4 regions of the Pseudarthrobacter sp. 902506025 genome follow, and region 4 is predicted to be linked to each of the others. Evidence: riboswitches for the same ligand, from Rfam matches in the RefSeq annotation. Region 4 holds a riboswitch; each other region holds the start of a gene.

Region 1 (4,157 bases), on a different contig from region 4:
AGGTTACTTACGGATGCCGGGAGGCACCATGGACACTCTTCGGGATCGGCTAGGTCTCTGGTTCAAACCTTACGCGGCGCTCGTCCTCACCATCCTTGTGGGCGGCGTCATCATCGTGTCCCTGGCACTGCTGGGTGCCGAGGTGTACGACAACGTGGTGGATTCTGCCGGCCTGGCCAACCTGGACAAGCCTGCCCTGGCCCTGGCCGAGAGCCTGCGCAGCCCCGGACTTGATGCGTTCGTTACCGGCTTCACCAACATCGGCGGCGGCATCGGCATGCCCATCCTTGCCAGTATCCTGACCGCCTGGCTGACGTTCCTCAGCCGGAACTGGCGCCCGCTCGTCCTGATCGGCGGTGCGGCGGGGGTCTCCATCATGGCCACCACCTTTGGCAAGAAACTGGTGGGCCGCACCCGCCCGGACCATGCGGACGCGGTGCCCCCCTACGAGGATTCACCCTCCTTCCCCAGCGGCCACACCCTGAATACCACCGTGGTGATCAGCCTGGTGGTGTACCTCATCTGCCTCCAGTTCAACACCATGCTGGTGCGCGTCACCGCCATCACGGCCGGCGCGCTCTTCATCATCGCCATGGGGCTCAGCCGCGTCTTCCTAGGCCACCACTGGCTGACGGACGTCATGGCAGGGTGGCTGCTGGGCCTCACCTGGGTGGGCGTCGTGATCCTGGCCCACAGGCTGTTCCACCTGGTCCGCAGGCGGGAGCACGCCGGTGCGGCTCCGTCGTTCGACCGTCCGATCGTCCGTGACGTGGTGGCAGAGGAAGTGCACCACCACGGCGGGGACGGCAACGAGCATGCCCACGGCAGCCACAACAAGGACACCGCCGGATGATAGTTTTGGGGGATGCGTACTCTCGTTGTTGACCACCCTCTGGTCGCCCACAAGCTCACCGTCCTGCGGGACAAGAACACGCCGTCGCCGGTCTTCCGCCAGCTGACGGAAGAGCTGGTGACCCTGCTGGCCTACGAAGCCACGCGGGAGGTCCGCACGGAGCCCGTCACCATCGAAACCCCCGTCAGCACCACCATTGGCACGGCGTTCACCAAGCCCACCCCGCTGGTAGTCCCCATCCTCCGCGCAGGCCTGGGCATGCTGGAGGGCATGACCAAGCTGGTCCCCACCGCCGAGGTTGGCTTCCTGGGCATGGCCCGGGACGAGGAGACGCTGGACATCATCACCTACGCGGAGCGCCTGCCGGAGGACCTGACCGGCCGCCAGGTATTCGTCCTGGACCCCATGCTGGCCACCGGCGGTACGCTGCGCGAGGCCATCAAGTTCCTGTTCAAGCGGGGCGCGTCCGACGTCACCTGCATCTGCCTGCTGGCTGCCCCGGAGGGCCTGGCCAAGCTGGAGGAGGAACTGGGCGACGCAAACGTGCACATCGTCCTGGCCTCCATCGACGAGAAGCTCAATGAGAAGTCCTACATCGTTCCCGGCCTGGGTGATGCAGGCGACCGCCTGTACGGCATCGCAGGGTAGCCTTCCCCCTTTTCCGGCAGGATCACCGCCGCTAGCCTGTGCGGATGGACTGGAAACTCGAACTTGTCTTTGTCCCCGTGTCCGACGTCGACCGCGCCAAGGATTTCTACGTCAACAGGGTGGGCTTCAACGCCGACTATGACGAGCGGCCTTCGGACGACATCCGCTTTGTGCAGCTGACGCCGCCCGGATCCGCCTGCTCCATCTGTTTGGGGGAGGGGCTGGTGGACGCACCTCCGGGCACGGGGTCAAACCTGCAGCTGGTGGTGGACGACATCCAGGCCGCACACGACCACCTGAAGAACAACGGAGTGGACGTCAGTGATATCGAAGTGCTGCCGTGGGGCCACTTCGTGTACTTCGCCGATCCGGACGGCAACAAGTGGTCCGTCCAGTACATCCCGTGGCGGAACGCCGGGCCGGACGCAACCGAAAGCACCGCAACCACAGGCGCCGCAACCGAAACCACCGCGACCCTAACGTCCGCACCATAGGGCGCTGCAGCTTAAACCACCAGGGTTAAGGCAGCCTGGGGTTAAAACACCACTGCCCGCATCCGTTTGGATGCGGGCAGTGGTGATGCTGCAATGCTCTGCTGTGCCCCTGCCCAAGGCGTACGACGGCGGAGAGCCGGGACGCGCCGTCGGCCGCGGTCAATGCGGGGCAGGCTCCGCGGAGGGTGGTCCTTCGACGCGCAGCCGCGGGAGAGAGGTGCCTAGTACCAGTTGTGCGCCAGGTGGAAGTTCAGTGCGCCGCAGGGGGACTGGTAGCTCTTCTTGATGTAATCCAGGCCCCAGTTGATCTGGGTGCGGTAGTTGGTGAGGTAGTCCGCGCCGGAGCTGGCCATCTTCTCGGCCGGGAGGGACTGGACGATTCCGTACGCCCCGCTGCTGGGATTGGTGGCCGTGGTGGTCCAGTCGGATTCCTTCGTCCACAGGGTCTGCAGGCACTGCATCTGGTCCGGTCCCCAGCCGAATGTGGCCAGCTGGCTGGCGGCGTAGGCCTGGGCGCCGGCGGGGTCGTTGACCGCGACGGCGGGTGCCGGCTCAGGAGCCGGGGCGGGCTCGGGTGCAGGTTCCGGTGCCGGTGCAGGCGCTGGCGCGGCCGGCGCGGGGGCGGCGGGTGCCGGGGCCGCGGGAGCGGGCTCCGCCGCCTGCGGTGCCACTGCGATTGCGGCGGGAGCGGGGCTCTCCACCGGGTTGGAGCGGATGTCGCTCTTCTCGATGCTCATCTGGGCATCGGACGCTGCCTGGGTTGCCTGGGTCGATGACACCGGGGCCATGCTGCTGGTGGCCTGGCCGGCTGCGCCGACCCCAACCAGAACCGCGCAGGATACTGCGAGGATTCCGGCCCTGCGGCCGAGGGTGTTTTTCTTTGCCTGCTGCGTGGCCTTATGTTTAGCCTTGGCATGCAGGCGTGCTTCTGCCGTGTTTTTGGACATGATTGATCGCCTCTCACACCTGCGGAGTTAGCTGTCGGGTTCGGATGAGGGCATCCGGCCGTACGGAAAAATCACGTACTGGCTTAACCCCAAGGGCATTCATTGCCCGGGACGGTGGGTCCCCCGCCTCTGCCGTTGCTCAATCGGAAATCCGGGGAAGCGGCAGAGCTTGGCGTCAACCCGGGATATGCGGCCCGAACGGGGACCGCACCCAATCGACGGTACAGGAAGATTAAGTGAAAGTCACATTTAGGTAACGGAAGTCACGGCTGGCAGCGCGTCGGGTTGTGTGACTGCGGAGGGAGTATCCCCGTAATGGACTGCCCGGGCCCCGGGCACCCTTCACCCCGGGCACTCGCGTGCCAGAGCATCATTCGGCCGGGTCCCCGGGGCGTCCTCCGCTAGTGGCCGGTCAGTTCGTAGACCGTAGTGCCGCCAACGATCTGCGACGTGAAATTGGCTGCCACCCACTCAGCGATCCGGGTGGCAGCGTCCGAACCGGTGGTGGAGCGCATGGCTCCGCCACCGATAAAGTAATGGATCTCTCCCCGGGCTACCAGGTCCTGGAACTGCGCCAACGTGGGGGAGGGGTCGGTGCCGTTGAAGCCGCCCACCGCCATGACCGGCAGTTCCGTTGCCAGTTGGTAACCCGCGGCGTTGTTGGAGCCCACCACGGCCGCGGCCCAGGTGTAGCTTGAGGCGCTGCTCTTGAGCGCGGCGACCAGGTCAGCCGACGGCGTGGGCGCACCCAGGAGGCCACCCACGCCACCCCCGCGGCCACCCGCGAAGCCCGTGCCGCCCTGGGCGTTCGGCTGCCGGAAGCCGTGCCCCGTATTGCCTTGTGCCGTACTGCCCGGGTTTGTGTTGCTTTGCCCCGCAATACTTGAACCGCCGGTGCTGTTCGGGCCGGACCCGTTCCGGCTGTTCCGGACGCCGGCGGGAGCACCGCCCGGCCCAGCGCCGAAGCCGGCCGTGGGGCCGGCACTGACGATTGCCCCGCTGTGCGCTGTGGACGCCGTGGAGATGGAGTAGGCCAGCGGTCCGGCGAGCGACGCCGTGATGGCCAGGGCCGCCGTCGCCCGCTGCACCGAACGCATGCCCAGGAACTTGCTGAAGCCCGCTCCTGCTGCCCCGGCCAGCCCGCCTGCAAGGACCACCCAGCGCAGCCAGGGGCCGTAGGCCGAGGTGGTGCCGAGCAGGGAGAACGCCGTCAGG
Region 2 (4,157 bases), on a different contig from region 4:
CGGACGGGGTGGACCGCCGGTGTTTTCCCAGTCCGGTGAGGCCGCCCACGGAGCGGGCAAAGGCCGAAAGTTCTTCGCGCCGGGCCAGTTCGTACACGGTATCGCAGCGGTTCCTGATCTCTGCCGGAACCGGAACAGGACCCGAGAAAGTCAGCAGCGTGACGGCAACGCCAGGGGGGAGGTGCAGGATCACTTCGTACGGGATCATCGAGCTTCCATCCCCCAGTTCCGGATCCCGGTTGGGCACGCTTTCCGTCACGTACAGGAGCTTCATTGCAAGAGTGTACTGGATCACATCGTCCCCGGAGGGTTGCTTTAGGCAACCTTGAGGGAAGCCGAAAAAGGGCGACGGCGGGAGGTCCCGCCGTCGCCCTTTCACCTGGGTGCGTGGCCTGCTACTGCCAGGCGCGCACGTAGTCCACCATCATCTGGGACGGCGCGCCGTAGGCCGGGTTCGTGGAGGAGGCGCCGACATTCAGCACGATGTACTGCGGGGCATTGCCGTCGTCGGTGGGGTAGGACTTGACCTTGACGCCGTCGAAGTACACGTCCGAGGAGTTTGCCATCCGGTGCAGGCCAAAGGTGTGGTACTCGTTGGCCCAGTTGCCGCCCACGCCGCCCTGGTTGTGGGAGCCGGAACCGGAGTGGTAGTTCACGGTCATCTTGGCCTGCAGGACCTCGGCGATGTCATTCTCGCCGGTGGCCGGCCACGACTGTCCGGTGGTCCAGAAGGCAGGCCAGTTGTAGAGGCCGTTGGCGTTGCCCGGGAACTTGATCCTGGCCTCGACGTAGCCGGTGGTGAACTGGAAGCCGGTCCCCGCCCCGCCCTTCGGGTTGGTGGATACCAGTCCGCCGGAGGTGGATGAGCTGAGCCCCAGGGCCAGGTTCCCGTTGGCCACGGAGACGTTCGCCGGGCTGGTGGAGACCTTGTTCATGGTTCCGCAACCGGGGGAGAACCAGCAGCCGGACCACTTCGCGGTGTCCAGTCCGGCCCCGTTGAACTCGTCGGCGAAGGTCATGGTCCAGTTCCCCGGGACCCCGGCGGGCGCAGGCGTCCCGGTGCTGGCCAGCTGTGCCGCCGCAGGCGCCACGGCGATGGGGGCCTCGGAGGGAGGGGCAGGGGCAGCGGGTGCCGGTACTGCTGCGGGGGCAGGTGCCGGTGCCTCTGCCGGGGAAGGAGGGGCGGCAGGAGCGGCATCAACTGCCGGGACCGGCGCTGGAGCGGGGACCCGAACGTCGGGAGTTTGGGTGGGTGCGGCGCTGCCGGCATCCTCTGCACTCGCCACCCGCGCCACGTCAGCGGTTCCGTCACCGTGGGTCAGGCCCAGGCCAAGGGAACCTGCTCCGAGGAGTGCTGCGGCAAGACCGGCGGCAAGGGGCCAGCGGCGGCGCGCCCGGGCCGGAGCACCGGACTTGGAGGCCGGGGATGTCCCGGCGGGATCTGTCTCATTTTGATAACGGTGCGCTCGTGTGGCGCTGCCTTTGCGGGGTGCGGGCATGGGGATGCTACCTCTCGTCGCCTGCGGAGTTAGCTGTCGGGTTCGAATGAGGGCATTCGGCCGCGTGCTGCGGCTTCACCCCAAGGGCAGGCGCGTGGCCGTGCCCGGGACGCTTGGGTCCCCCGCCTCTGCCTGGAATCTGGTGAATCACGGACGCGGCAGAGTTGGGCGGCATCCGGGACTGGAGCCGGCTGGGGGCGGCCCCCGGACGACCGTACACGAAAAGGGTCCAAGAATCACAATTAGGTAACGGACCTCACTGAGTTGGCGTGGCGCTCCCCAGTCGGCAAAAGTGCATTGGTAATAGGCGCCACTGACGGCAGGGTTTTCCACATGGCTGAACCTACGGCTGCTGCCCACCTCCACCGGGGCTAGCCTAGGGTCAGGCGCGAATCGCCTATCGGGTCCAAATGCACTAAGATATTGAAGTCTGTGCTGCGTCCTGCCTCCGTTCCGGCGGCAAGGCATTGCACGGAATCGCAAATGAACCTCCTGTTACGGAAATGCCGTAACCGCTTAGCCCAAAGGAGGTGGGTTCACATATGCGTCCTTACGAATTGATGGTAATCATCGACCCCGAGGTCGAAGAGCGTACCGTTGAGCCGTCGCTTCAGAAGTTCCTGAACGTCATCACCAACGATGGTGGAACCATCGAAAAGGTTGACATCTGGGGCCGTCGCCGTCTGGCTTACGACATCAAGAAGAAGTCCGAAGGGATCTACGCCGTGGTGAACTTCACTGCCAAGCCGGAGACCGCCAAGGAACTTGACCGCCAGCTGTCTCTTAACGAGACCATCATGCGCACCAAGATCACCCGCCCCGAAGAGCAGAAGGTTGTTGCTGAGTAATTCAGCACCGTCTTCATTCTTTACCCCGCAGGAAACGCACTCTTCACCCAGGATCGAACAAGGAGGCAGTAGATGGCAGGCGAGACCACCATTACGGTCATCGGTAACCTCACCAATGACCCGGAATTGCGGTTCACACCGTCAGGTTCGGCAGTAGCGAACTTCACCATCGCTTCCACCCCCCGCACCTTTGATCGCCAGTCCAACGAGTGGAAGGACGGGGAAACCCTGTTCCTCCGCGCTGCCGTATGGCGTGAAGCAGCCGAGAACGTCGCCGAATCCCTGACCAAGGGCATGCGCGTCATCGTGACCGGCCGCCTGAAGAGCCGTTCCTACGAAACAAAAGAAGGCGAAAAGCGCACCGTTATCGAGCTTGAGGTCGACGAAATCGGCCCCAGCCTGCGCTACGCCAATGCCAAGGTCAACCGCACCCAGCGCTCCGGCGGACAGGGTGGCGGCGGCTTCGGCGGCGGCAACAGCGGCGGTGGCTTCGGAGGAGGCAACTCTGGTGGAAACCAGGGCGGCAACTCCGGTGGAGGCTGGGGCGGCGGCAACCAGCAGGCTGCACAGGACGATCCCTGGGCTACGCCCGGTGTCTCCAACGCAGGCGGCTGGGGCAACGGCCCCGATTCCGAACCTCCCTTCTAAAACCCAAATAACGGCCCGGCGCCGGGACTGCCCGGGTGCGAAACGCACCCAAGGCACTGCCGCCGTCGGACCACCACCATCCCGTGGATCAATATCCACGGGCTCCCTAGAATAGGAGCTCCACGATGGCTAAGGCTGAACTCCGTAAGCCCAAACCAAAGTCCAACCCCTTGAAGGCCGCTGACATCACTGTCATCGACTACAAGGACGTAGCATTGCTGCGCAAGTTCATCTCCGACCGCGGAAAGATCCGTGCCCGTCGCGTCACTGGCGTCACGGTGCAGGAACAGCGCAAGATCGCCCAGGCAATCAAGAACGCCCGCGAAGTTGCTCTGCTGCCTTACTCCGGCGCTGGCCGCGGCTAAGGAAGGGATTAACTAACATGGCAAAGCTCATTCTGACCCACGAAGTCACCGGTCTCGGTGCTGCCGGCGATGTTGTCGAGGTCAAGGACGGTTACGCACGTAACTACCTGCTGCCCCGTAACTTCGCCCTGACCTGGTCGAAGGGTGGCGAGAAGCAGGTTGAGTCCATCAAGGCTGCCCGCGCCGCCCGCGAGCACGCTTCCCTGGAAGATGCTCAGAAGCAGGCCGCTGCACTGTCCGCCAAGCCGGTCAAGCTGGTCGTCAAGGCCGGCGAGTCCGGCCGCCTGTTCGGCACCGTCAAGCAGGGCGACGTCGCCGACGCTGTTGAGGCCGCTGGCCTTGGCAAGATCGACAAGCGCAAGGTTGAACTGCCCGCACACATCAAGTCGGTCGGTTCCTACCAGGCCAACGTCCGCCTCCACGCTGACGTTGCCGCTGTGATCGAACTGGACGTGGTGGCAGGAAAGTAATTTCCCCACTCCACGTCACGACCCCCGTCGCCGGACTCCGGCGGCGGGGGTCTTTCGTTTGTGCGGTGGTAGCCTGCTCCGGTGAACCCGAACCCCCGCCCCCGCCCCTTCCACCAAGTGGATGTTTTCGCCGGCCTGGCCTACCGTGGAAATCCGCTCGCCGTCGTGCTTGATGCCCAAGGCCTGGACGCGGCAACCATGCAGCACTTCGCCAACTGGACCAACCTTTCGGAAACCACCTTCCTGTTGCCTCCCCGGGATCCCCGCGCCGATTACCGGGTCAGGATTTTCACCGGGAGCGAGGAGTTCCCGTTTGCGGGCCACCCG
Region 3 (4,157 bases), on a different contig from region 4:
TTCGCGGCGGTCGTCTCCGCCCAGGCGGAGCTGGTGGCCCGGTGGATGCTCGTTGGCTTCGTACACGGGGTCATGAACACGGACAACATGACCATCTCCGGGGAAACCATCGACTACGGCCCGTGCGCGTTCATGGATGCCTTCAACCCGGCCGCCGTTTACAGTTCCATTGACGTCGGCGGACGCTATGCCTATGCCAACCAGCCTGTCCTGGCCGAATGGAACCTGGCCCGGCTCGCCGAGGCCATGCTGCCGCTGATTGACAAGGACCAGGAGAAGGCCGTGGCCCCGGCAGTGGAGGTCCTGGGCAGTTTCCGGGGCCACTACAGCCAGGCATGGACCCGCGGGATGACGGCCAAGCTGGGACTGGACAGCGTCGATGAAAACGGCGCCGGGGCCCTGGTGGATGATGTCCTCGACCTTCTTAAGGACGGACCCGTGGACTACACCCTGTTCTTCCGCAACCTGGGCAAAGCGGCCCGCGGGGACCTTCGTCCCGTGCGCGGCATGGTCCTCGACCTGGCCGCCCTCGATGCCTGGCTGGACCGGTGGCAGGCGCTGCAACCTGACCCGGAGCTGATGGACAGCGTGAACCCGGCCTACATTCCGCGGAACCACCTGGTGGAAGAGGCGCTGTCCGCTGCCACCGCCGGAAACCTGGCTCCACTGCAGCAACTGCTGGAGGCGGTCAGCGCCCCCTTCACCGAGCGGCCCGGCCTGGAACGCTACCTGCAGGGGGCGCCCGACGACTTCGGCAGCTACATGACCTTCTGCGGCACCTGACCGCAGCGGGCCGCGGGGGCAAAACGACAGGAGGGTGGCAACCGGTATTCCCGGCTGCCACCCTCCTGCTTCGTCCGGGGCCGCCAAGGGCACCGGACAGTGCGAAGACTAGGCTACGCGCACAGCGGAGTAGCCGCCGAGCCAGCTGATGGAGTGCACCTGCGTGTCGAAGCCGTTGACGCCGCCGCTGACAACCTGGCCGTTGCCTGCGTAAACGCCCACGTGGCCGGAGGTGATGATCAGGTCGCCGGGGGCGGGAGCGCCTACAACGGTGCCGTACTGGAAGAACTGGGTGGGGGCCAGGTCGCCCACGGACTTGCCGACGGAACGCAGCGCCTTCTCGACCATGGCGGTGCAATCCTGCTTGACGCCCAGCTGGCCGTAGGCCGAGGCGAGGATCGCTGCGCCGGTGCCGGTGCCGGTGGTTGATGCCACGGGGGTTGCCGAGGCGTAAGACATGTTCATGCCGGTGTTCGCCGGAGCGGTGGCGGCTGCGGCCTGCACGGGTGCTGCTGCAGGGGCCGGCGCCGGGGCTGCGGTGTAGCCTGCGCCCGGAATCTGGATCTGGTCGCCCGGGTAGATGATCGAGGACAGTCCCAGGCCGTTGGCGGACAGCACGTCATTGAGGCTGACGCCGTAGGCTGAAGCGATGGCGCCAAGGGTGTCGCCGGAAACGACGGTGTGGACGTTGCCTGCTGCTGCAGCGGGGGCTGCGGCCGGGGCAGCGGGTGCCGAGGTGGCCTGGACGCTGGTCTGCTCAGTGGTGTCCGGGCCGGATACACCTGCATGGGCCGGGGCGCCGACTCCGAAGGCAATGCCGGACGCTGCAGCAACGGCGAGCGCCGGGCGGCCCAGCGAGCGGGCTTGGGATTTTGCTGTTACGGCGAGGCCCTCGAGCACAATGGAGCGGGCCGGAGTCGCGCGGTGACGGGCTGAAATGGAATTTTTTGACACGGTTGATCGCCTCTCCCATGCCTGCGGGGTGAGCTGTCGGGTTCGGGCTGGAGATACCCGGCCGGAAGCGGCTCCGCGGTAGGCGGAAGCGCATTCGACTTAACCCCTAGGCCACAATATGGCCGTGGAAACTTGGTTCCCCCGTCCCTGCCAACTGGAGCGGTTGGATCCCATGATCAGCGGCAGGGCTCGGCATGCTGACGGGAATGTCCCGTCTGAGAGGGACACCAGTCGACCATAACCCAGGTGCATCGCAATTGTCACATTTGGATAACATACGAGGTTCTTCTCTCGCATTGCGCAAACGTCTGGACATTCCAGGGCGTTCCTGGGCGGACCTCTGCTGATACTTTTCCTGTTGAGCACGGTAACAATGTGGAAACAGCAGCCTGCGTTGCGCGGGAATCCGGCGGTAAGCTTCCGGACTATGCCCCTGTTCGTGACCATCGCGAGGCTCCCTTGGCAGGGAGGCCTCCTGGCCCTTGCCCTGGCCGCAGGCACCATGCTGCCGGCGGCGGCCGACGAGCCGCCACCGCCCGGCGGGTATCCCTCCTGGGCGGACGTGCAGGAGGCGAAATCGTCCGAAGCGGCAAAAGCCGCAGAAATCGCCACCATTAATGGACTCCTGACGGACCTTGAGGCGGATTCGGAGGCAGCAGGCGGGATGGCCGTGCGCTCGGCCGCCGACTATGCCGCCGCAGACGCCGCGCTGCAGGCAGCCACCTCCCGCCTGGATACCCTGTCCGCCCACGCTGCCCGTGCCAACGCGGAGCTGGCCCGGCACCGGAAGGACATCGGTGCCCTGGCCGTCCAGTCCTACAAGACCGGCGGTACCAATGCAGGATTCTTCGTCGCGCTGGACGCCCTGGAAACCAACAGCGTCCAGGGGCTCAACCTGGTCAAGCTCGTGGGCGACAAGACTGCCACCCTGGTCGCCAATGCTGCCGCCGCCGAAAAGACGGCCACCGCCCTCACCGAACAGGAAAAAGCCGCCAGGAGCGAGCGGGAACGCCTGTCCGGGGAAGCGAAAGCAAAACTGGACGCCGCACGTTCCGCCCAGGATTCGCTGGCCCGGCGCGTCGCAGAGGAGCAGCGGCACGGCAGCGAGCTGACCGCCCAGCTCGCCACCCTGAAAGGTACGACGGCGGCCATGGAGGGTGAGTACCGCCAGGGCCAGGCCGCACTGGCCGCCTACGAGGCGGCCCAGGCGGCCAAACGTGCCGCCGCTGAGGAGCAGGCCCGCGGGCAGGCGGAGGCTGCAGCCAGGGCGGCCGCAGTGGCAGCCCGGCAGCCAAAGGCGCCCGCACCCGCTGCCGACCCTGGCCAGGCCAATCCGGCCCAACCCGGTCCGGCCCCCGGCGCCGTCAGCAATCCCGGCGTCAGCAACCCCGGCCCTCCCGCTCCGGAAGACCCGGCACCGGCCCCGCCAAGCCCTCCCGCCGTCGTCGTGCCTTCTGTTCCCGGCGGTGCGGTGAACGACCCCGCCGGGGCCAAAAGCTACGCGTCCGGACGCCTGCCCGCCTACGGGTGGGGCCAGGACCAGTTCCTGTGCCTGGCCCAGCTGTGGACCAAGGAGTCCAACTGGCTGACCACCGCCACCAACGCCTATTCCGGAGCCTATGGGATTCCGCAGGCCCTGCCCCCGGGGAAGTACGCCAGCGCCGGCGGTGACTGGCTCACCAGCTACCGCACCCAGATCGAATGGGGCCTGGGCTACATCCGCGACCGCTACGGTTCCCCGTGCGCGGCCTGGAACCACTCCGCATCCCTGAACTGGTACTGACTGACGCGTTAGGCTGTCAACATGCCAGATTTCGAACGGTTCCGTGCGCTGCTCGAAGAGGAGCGGGCGCGGCGCCTGGCACTGTTGCCGGCGCTGCGGGCGGACATCGAGGCAGCAAACTCGGCGCGCCAGGATTCCAACGTCGACGACGAGCACGATCCCGAGGGTGCCACCATCGCCTTCGAACTCTCACAGGCCTCCGCGCTCCTGAAACAGAGTTCGGCGGGCCTGGACCAGATTGAGGCGGCCCTTGCCCGGCTGGCGGCGGGGACCTATGGCACCTGCGCCGTCTGCGGGGAGCCCATCGCCGAGGGCAGGCTGGAAGCCCGCCCCTGGACCCCGTACTGCATCCGGCATGCGGCGTCCGGGCGCGGGCGGTGACCGGCACGGCGGACGTTGTGTCCGCGGCGGCGGATTTCGTGGACCGGACCCTCCAAAACGAGGGCGCCTGGTACCGGGCGGACGACGTCGGGGCCCGGCTGGGCGGGGTACTGGCCTCTTATGGTTCGTCCGTGGGGGCCGTCCGCGGGACCGTGCGTGATGCGCTGCGGAAGTTCAAGGACCTGGACCATGACGGCACGGTCATGCTGGCGTCCGCCCTGTGGGGTCAGCCGCGGCCCGGTTCCCGGCCGGTGTT
Region 4 (4,157 bases):
GGTGTAGGCGATTGCTGCAATACCGGAGGTTGCGGCGGAGACAGTCTCGGCAGCCTTGGCGGCAGGGGCCGCGTCCTGGCCTGCGGTGGCAGCGGCGTCGCGCACGGCCGGGGCGATGGACTGGGGACGCACCGCTTCCACCTTCGGAGCTGCGGTGGTCTTGACGGCGGGACGCTCGAAGGAAACCGTAGCCGTGGGGGCGGCGGTGACGGCGAGGGCCGTCTGGGCCGAACCGGACTCGGTGGATGCGGAGACACCAGCGGTGGTGTCAGCTGCGGTGGCGGGCAGGCCCATGCTCAGGATAAGGCCCGATGCGGCTGCCACAACGGCAGCCTGGCGGCCTACGGTCCCGGCATTTGCACTGACGGCCTTGGACACGGCGTCCAGGGGGTTGGTGCGAACTGTTTGCGCACGGTGGCGCGCAGAATGATGGCGTGAAGACACGAAGGTAGCCTCTCCCAATGCCTGCGAGGTGAGCTGTCGGATTCGGATGGGAGTCACCCGGCCACTCTGCTTCCTGGGAAGCTCATGACTTAACCCCAAGGCCTTCAGGAAATGAAGGCCAAAATTGGTTCCCCCGCCCCTGCCAGACGATGAAATGCGAACGGACCTTGAGCGGTGGCAGAGTTAGGCAATCCACTCAAGAGCGTCAACTTCGGAAAAGTTGACGCGAGTTAGACGGTACAGCAGTTTTGTTTCAATGTCACATTCAGGTCACGGCAGGTCGCTGCGATCTGAGAGTGCACACTCATTCGGTTACAGCCAGCCCATGGGATCGACCACTTCGCCGTTGACCTGGACCTCAAAGTGCAGGTGGCAGCCGGTGGATGCGCCCGTGGTGCCGCTGAGCGCCACGACCTCGCCGCGGGAGACGGTCTGTCCCACCTTGACGTTGAACGACGACAGGTGGTTGTAGGTGGTCTCCAGCCCATTGCCGTGATCGATGACCACCCGGTTCCCACCGCCGTACTGGTGCCAGCCTGCGAAGGTCACGGTGCCGGTCGCGGCCGCCAGGACGGACGTTCCGCACTGCGCCACGAAGTCCTGGCCGCGGTGGAAGTCTCCGGAGCCGCCGGTGATGGGGCTCACCCGGTAGCCAAAGGGCGACGCGGTGGTGAGGGATGCCAGCGGTGCGGCCAGGGTGCCGGCCGAGGCTGCCCGGGTGACGGAGCCGGCGGACTGGGCGCTCAGGAGCTGCTTCAGCTTCCCGTCGGGGTCGGCCTGGGTCACCACTGCCGAACGGCTGAAGTCGATCTGGGCGCCAATATCAGCGGAAATCTGGGGCTGCGGACTGACGGCGGAGGCTGCCAATGGCGCGTTGCCGGCGGCATCGGTGGCCATGACGGGGCTGGTGGCGGGCACCGTGACCGTCAGCACCAGACCGGTGGCGGCCAGGGCGATTCCGGCTTTCTGGCCAATGCCGCTGGCGGCGGCAAACTCCGTCACCTGCCGGAACGGACCCCGGCGGCGGCGCGCGTCACGATGCAGATCGCGGGGGCGCTCCGCTGCGACATCTTCGACAACCCGGGGTGCCGAAGGGGGGCCTGCCGCGCGGCGGCGGCCCCGGGAGGTCTGCATGGTCAAGAAGGGTTCCTCTCTGGAAAAGCCTGCGGAGTTAGCTGTCGGATTCGGGTCAGAGAGATCAAAGACCCGGCCCGTCATGGGCAAGCTTCTGCACAGGGGTATTCCCGGAAGAATCCTTCACTGGAGAGGCTTGCTGCTGACGGACTTCACCCCAAGGCAGTCCCCCGCCGCCAATTGTGGTTCCCCCGCCTCTGCCAGTAACGACTCATGCACCCGATCCGCTGGCAGAGCTCGGCTCCGGATCGGGTAACGCTTAAGTATCAACGATTGGTTCCACTATAGGGCCTTAAGACCCTAGGTAACAATTCCGTTATCTTTGCGTGGAAGCGCTTCGCCGGGGTATGAGGCGCGGCTCAGGGCTGGGTGACGGCGACAAAAACATGCGCGGCAACCTCGGGCGGCAGCTCCAGTGCCCCTTCGATTCCGGACACCCGCACGGAGATGTAATCTCCCACGCGTTCCAGCGCAACGGCGGCGCCGGGCCGGATCCCGCCTTCGTCCAGCTGCGCCAGCAGTTCGGGCTCCACCTGGATGGGTTCGGCCAGCCGGCTGATGGTCACGGCAGAGGCGGGGCCGTAGCCCTTCATGGCCTCCACCAGGCTGATGACCGCGTCGGCGGAGCCGGTGGCCGGCTGTCCGCCCAGGGCGGCGAGGCCGGGGATCGGGTTGCCGTAGGGCGATTCGGTGGGGTGGTCCAGCATCTCGTAGATGCGCCGCTCAACGCGCTCGCTCATGACGTGTTCCCAGCGGCAGGCTTCGTCGTGCACGTAGGCCCAGTCCAAACCGATGACGTCAGCCAGCAGGCGTTCGGCCAGCCGGTGCTTGCGCATGACCTCGGTGGCCCGCTTGCGGCCCGTGTCCGTGAGTTCCAGGTGCCTGTCGCCGGAGACGACGACGAGTCCGTCGCGTTCCATCCTGCCGATGGTCTGGGACACCGTGGGGCCGGAGTGGCGCAGACGCTCGGCGATACGGGCCCGAAGGGCAACGATGTTTTCTTCCTCAAGCTCCAGGATGGTCCTGAGGTACATCTCCGTAGTGTCGATCAGATCCGTCATCCAGCTCAGCTCCTCGAGCGCAGTACCTTGCGTTGTCCCACCGTACCGCTCTGTTCCCGCGAGGTAGTCCGGGGGCTAGCTTAGCCTATTTTGACTTTGTCCGAATAGCTGCCCCCTGCGCAGCCACCCCTGGACGGGACCGTCTCATTGTCTGGACTTTGCCCGCACCGGCTCCCGCACCCACTGCCCTTCAGGCAGAATGGAACAGGCCTGCCACGCAGCCACCGCGCGCTGCCGGCCACCCCTTACCCGCCCGTCCGGACCAAAGTTTTCGTCCCCGCCGAATTGGAGCACCTGTGAGCGACACCAGCATCACGATCCCCGCCGACCTCCTGCCCAAGGACGGGCGGTTCGGCGCCGGCCCGTCAAAGGTCCGCCAGGAACAGATGGATGCCCTGGCAGCAGCGTCCAAGACCATCCTCGGCACCTCGCACCGGCAGGCGCCGGTCAAGAACCTGGTCGGATCCGTCCGCGACGGCCTGAGCCAGTTCTTCCGTGCCCCGGAGGGGTATGAGGTGGTCCTCGGCGTTGGCGGCTCCACGGCGTTCTGGGACATCGCAAGCTTTGGCCTGGTGGAGAAGAAGGCCCAGCACCTCTCCTTCGGTGAATTCGGGTCAAAGTTCGCCGCAGCCACCAACAAGGCGCCCTTCCTGGAGTCCTCCTCGATCATCAAATCCGAGCCCGGCACCCGTCCGGCGGCGCAGGCCGAGGCCGGCGTGGACGTCTATGCCTGGCCGCAGAATGAGACCTCCACCGGTGTGGCGGCGCCGGTCACGCGCGTCTCCGGGGCCGACGAGGGATCGCTGGTGCTGGTGGACGCCACCTCGGCGGCCGGCGGCCTGGACGTGGACGTTGCCCAGAGCGACGTCTACTACTTCGCCCCGCAAAAGAACTTCGCCTCCGACGGCGGCCTCTGGCTTGGCCTGTTCTCCCCCGCCGCCATCGAGCGTGCCGCGCGGATCAAGGCCAGCGGCCGGTGGATCCCGGATTTCCTGGACCTCCAGACCGCCATCGACAACTCCCGCCTGAACCAGACGTACAACACTCCCTCGCTGTCCACGCTGGTCACCCTGGACGCCCAGGTCCAGTGGCTGAACTCCAACGGCGGCCTGGACTTTGCCGCCGCGCGCACCGCTGACTCCGCAGGGCGCATCTACAGCTGGGCCGAGGCCGCCGACTTTGCCACCCCGTTCGTGGCCAACCCGGAGGAACGCTCCAACGTCATCGCCACCATCGACTTCGACGAATCAATTGATGCGGCAGCTGTTGCCAAGGTCCTGCGCGCCAACGGCATCGTGGACACTGAGCCCTACCGGAAGCTGGGCCGCAACCAGCTGCGCATCGCCACCTTCGTGGCCATCGAGCCGGACGATGTCTCGGCCCTGCTGTCCAGCATCGACTACGTGGTGGGCGAGCTGCGGAAGTAGGCACGGCCTGCACGTACGCATAACGTACGACGGCGCCGCCCGGGTTCTTCCCGGACGGCGCCGTTTTTCGTTGTCCCCGGCCTGGGGGTGG

The links. Region 4 has a riboswitch for cyclic di-AMP ahead of AB0280_RS18740 (M23 family metallopeptidase). Riboswitches for the same ligand answer to the same signal wherever they lie in the genome.
Region 1: linked by a shared signal. The riboswitch ahead of AB0280_RS19670 (hypothetical protein) and the one ahead of AB0280_RS18740 (M23 family metallopeptidase) in region 4 are both predicted to bind cyclic di-AMP.
Region 2: linked by a shared signal. The riboswitch ahead of AB0280_RS11625 (glycoside hydrolase family 16 protein) and the one ahead of AB0280_RS18740 (M23 family metallopeptidase) in region 4 are both predicted to bind cyclic di-AMP.
Region 3: linked by a shared signal. The riboswitch ahead of AB0280_RS03705 (C40 family peptidase) and the one ahead of AB0280_RS18740 (M23 family metallopeptidase) in region 4 are both predicted to bind cyclic di-AMP.

Annotation. Positions count from the first base shown of each region.
Region 1 is NZ_JBFBKW010000014.1:11,727-15,883, forward strand. Features, by position in the region: gene AB0280_RS19655 (phosphatase PAP2 family protein) at 29-853, shown strand; gene upp (uracil phosphoribosyltransferase) at 866-1,501, shown strand; gene AB0280_RS19665 (glyoxalase superfamily protein) at 1,546-1,995, shown strand; gene AB0280_RS19670 (hypothetical protein) at 2,217-2,942, opposite strand; cyclic di-AMP (ydaO/yuaA leader) riboswitch at 2,948-3,109, opposite strand; gene AB0280_RS19675 (ArnT family glycosyltransferase) at 3,344-4,157, opposite strand, start outside.
Region 2 is NZ_JBFBKW010000005.1:90,538-94,694, forward strand. Features, by position in the region: gene AB0280_RS11620 (glycosyltransferase) at 1-274, opposite strand, end outside; gene AB0280_RS11625 (glycoside hydrolase family 16 protein) at 396-1,499, opposite strand; cyclic di-AMP (ydaO/yuaA leader) riboswitch at 1,503-1,654, opposite strand; gene rpsF (30S ribosomal protein S6) at 2,042-2,347, shown strand; gene AB0280_RS11635 (single-stranded DNA-binding protein) at 2,420-2,995, shown strand; gene rpsR (30S ribosomal protein S18) at 3,121-3,360, shown strand; gene rplI (50S ribosomal protein L9) at 3,378-3,830, shown strand; gene AB0280_RS11650 (PhzF family phenazine biosynthesis protein) at 3,912-4,157, shown strand, end outside.
Region 3 is NZ_JBFBKW010000001.1:819,725-823,881, reverse strand. Features, by position in the region: gene AB0280_RS03710 (protein adenylyltransferase SelO) at 1-783, shown strand, start outside; gene AB0280_RS03705 (C40 family peptidase) at 892-1,737, opposite strand; cyclic di-AMP (ydaO/yuaA leader) riboswitch at 1,741-1,912, opposite strand; gene AB0280_RS03700 (coiled-coil domain-containing protein) at 2,165-3,520, shown strand; gene AB0280_RS03695 (TraR/DksA family transcriptional regulator) at 3,542-3,901, shown strand; gene AB0280_RS03690 (DNA alkylation repair protein) at 3,898-4,157, shown strand, end outside.
Region 4 is NZ_JBFBKW010000012.1:87,198-91,354, forward strand. Features, by position in the region: gene AB0280_RS18735 (C40 family peptidase) at 1-378, opposite strand, end outside; cyclic di-AMP (ydaO/yuaA leader) riboswitch at 449-628, opposite strand; gene AB0280_RS18740 (M23 family metallopeptidase) at 757-1,578, opposite strand; cyclic di-AMP (ydaO/yuaA leader) riboswitch at 1,589-1,800, opposite strand; gene AB0280_RS18745 (metal-dependent transcriptional regulator) at 1,938-2,639, opposite strand; gene serC (phosphoserine transaminase) at 2,936-4,066, shown strand.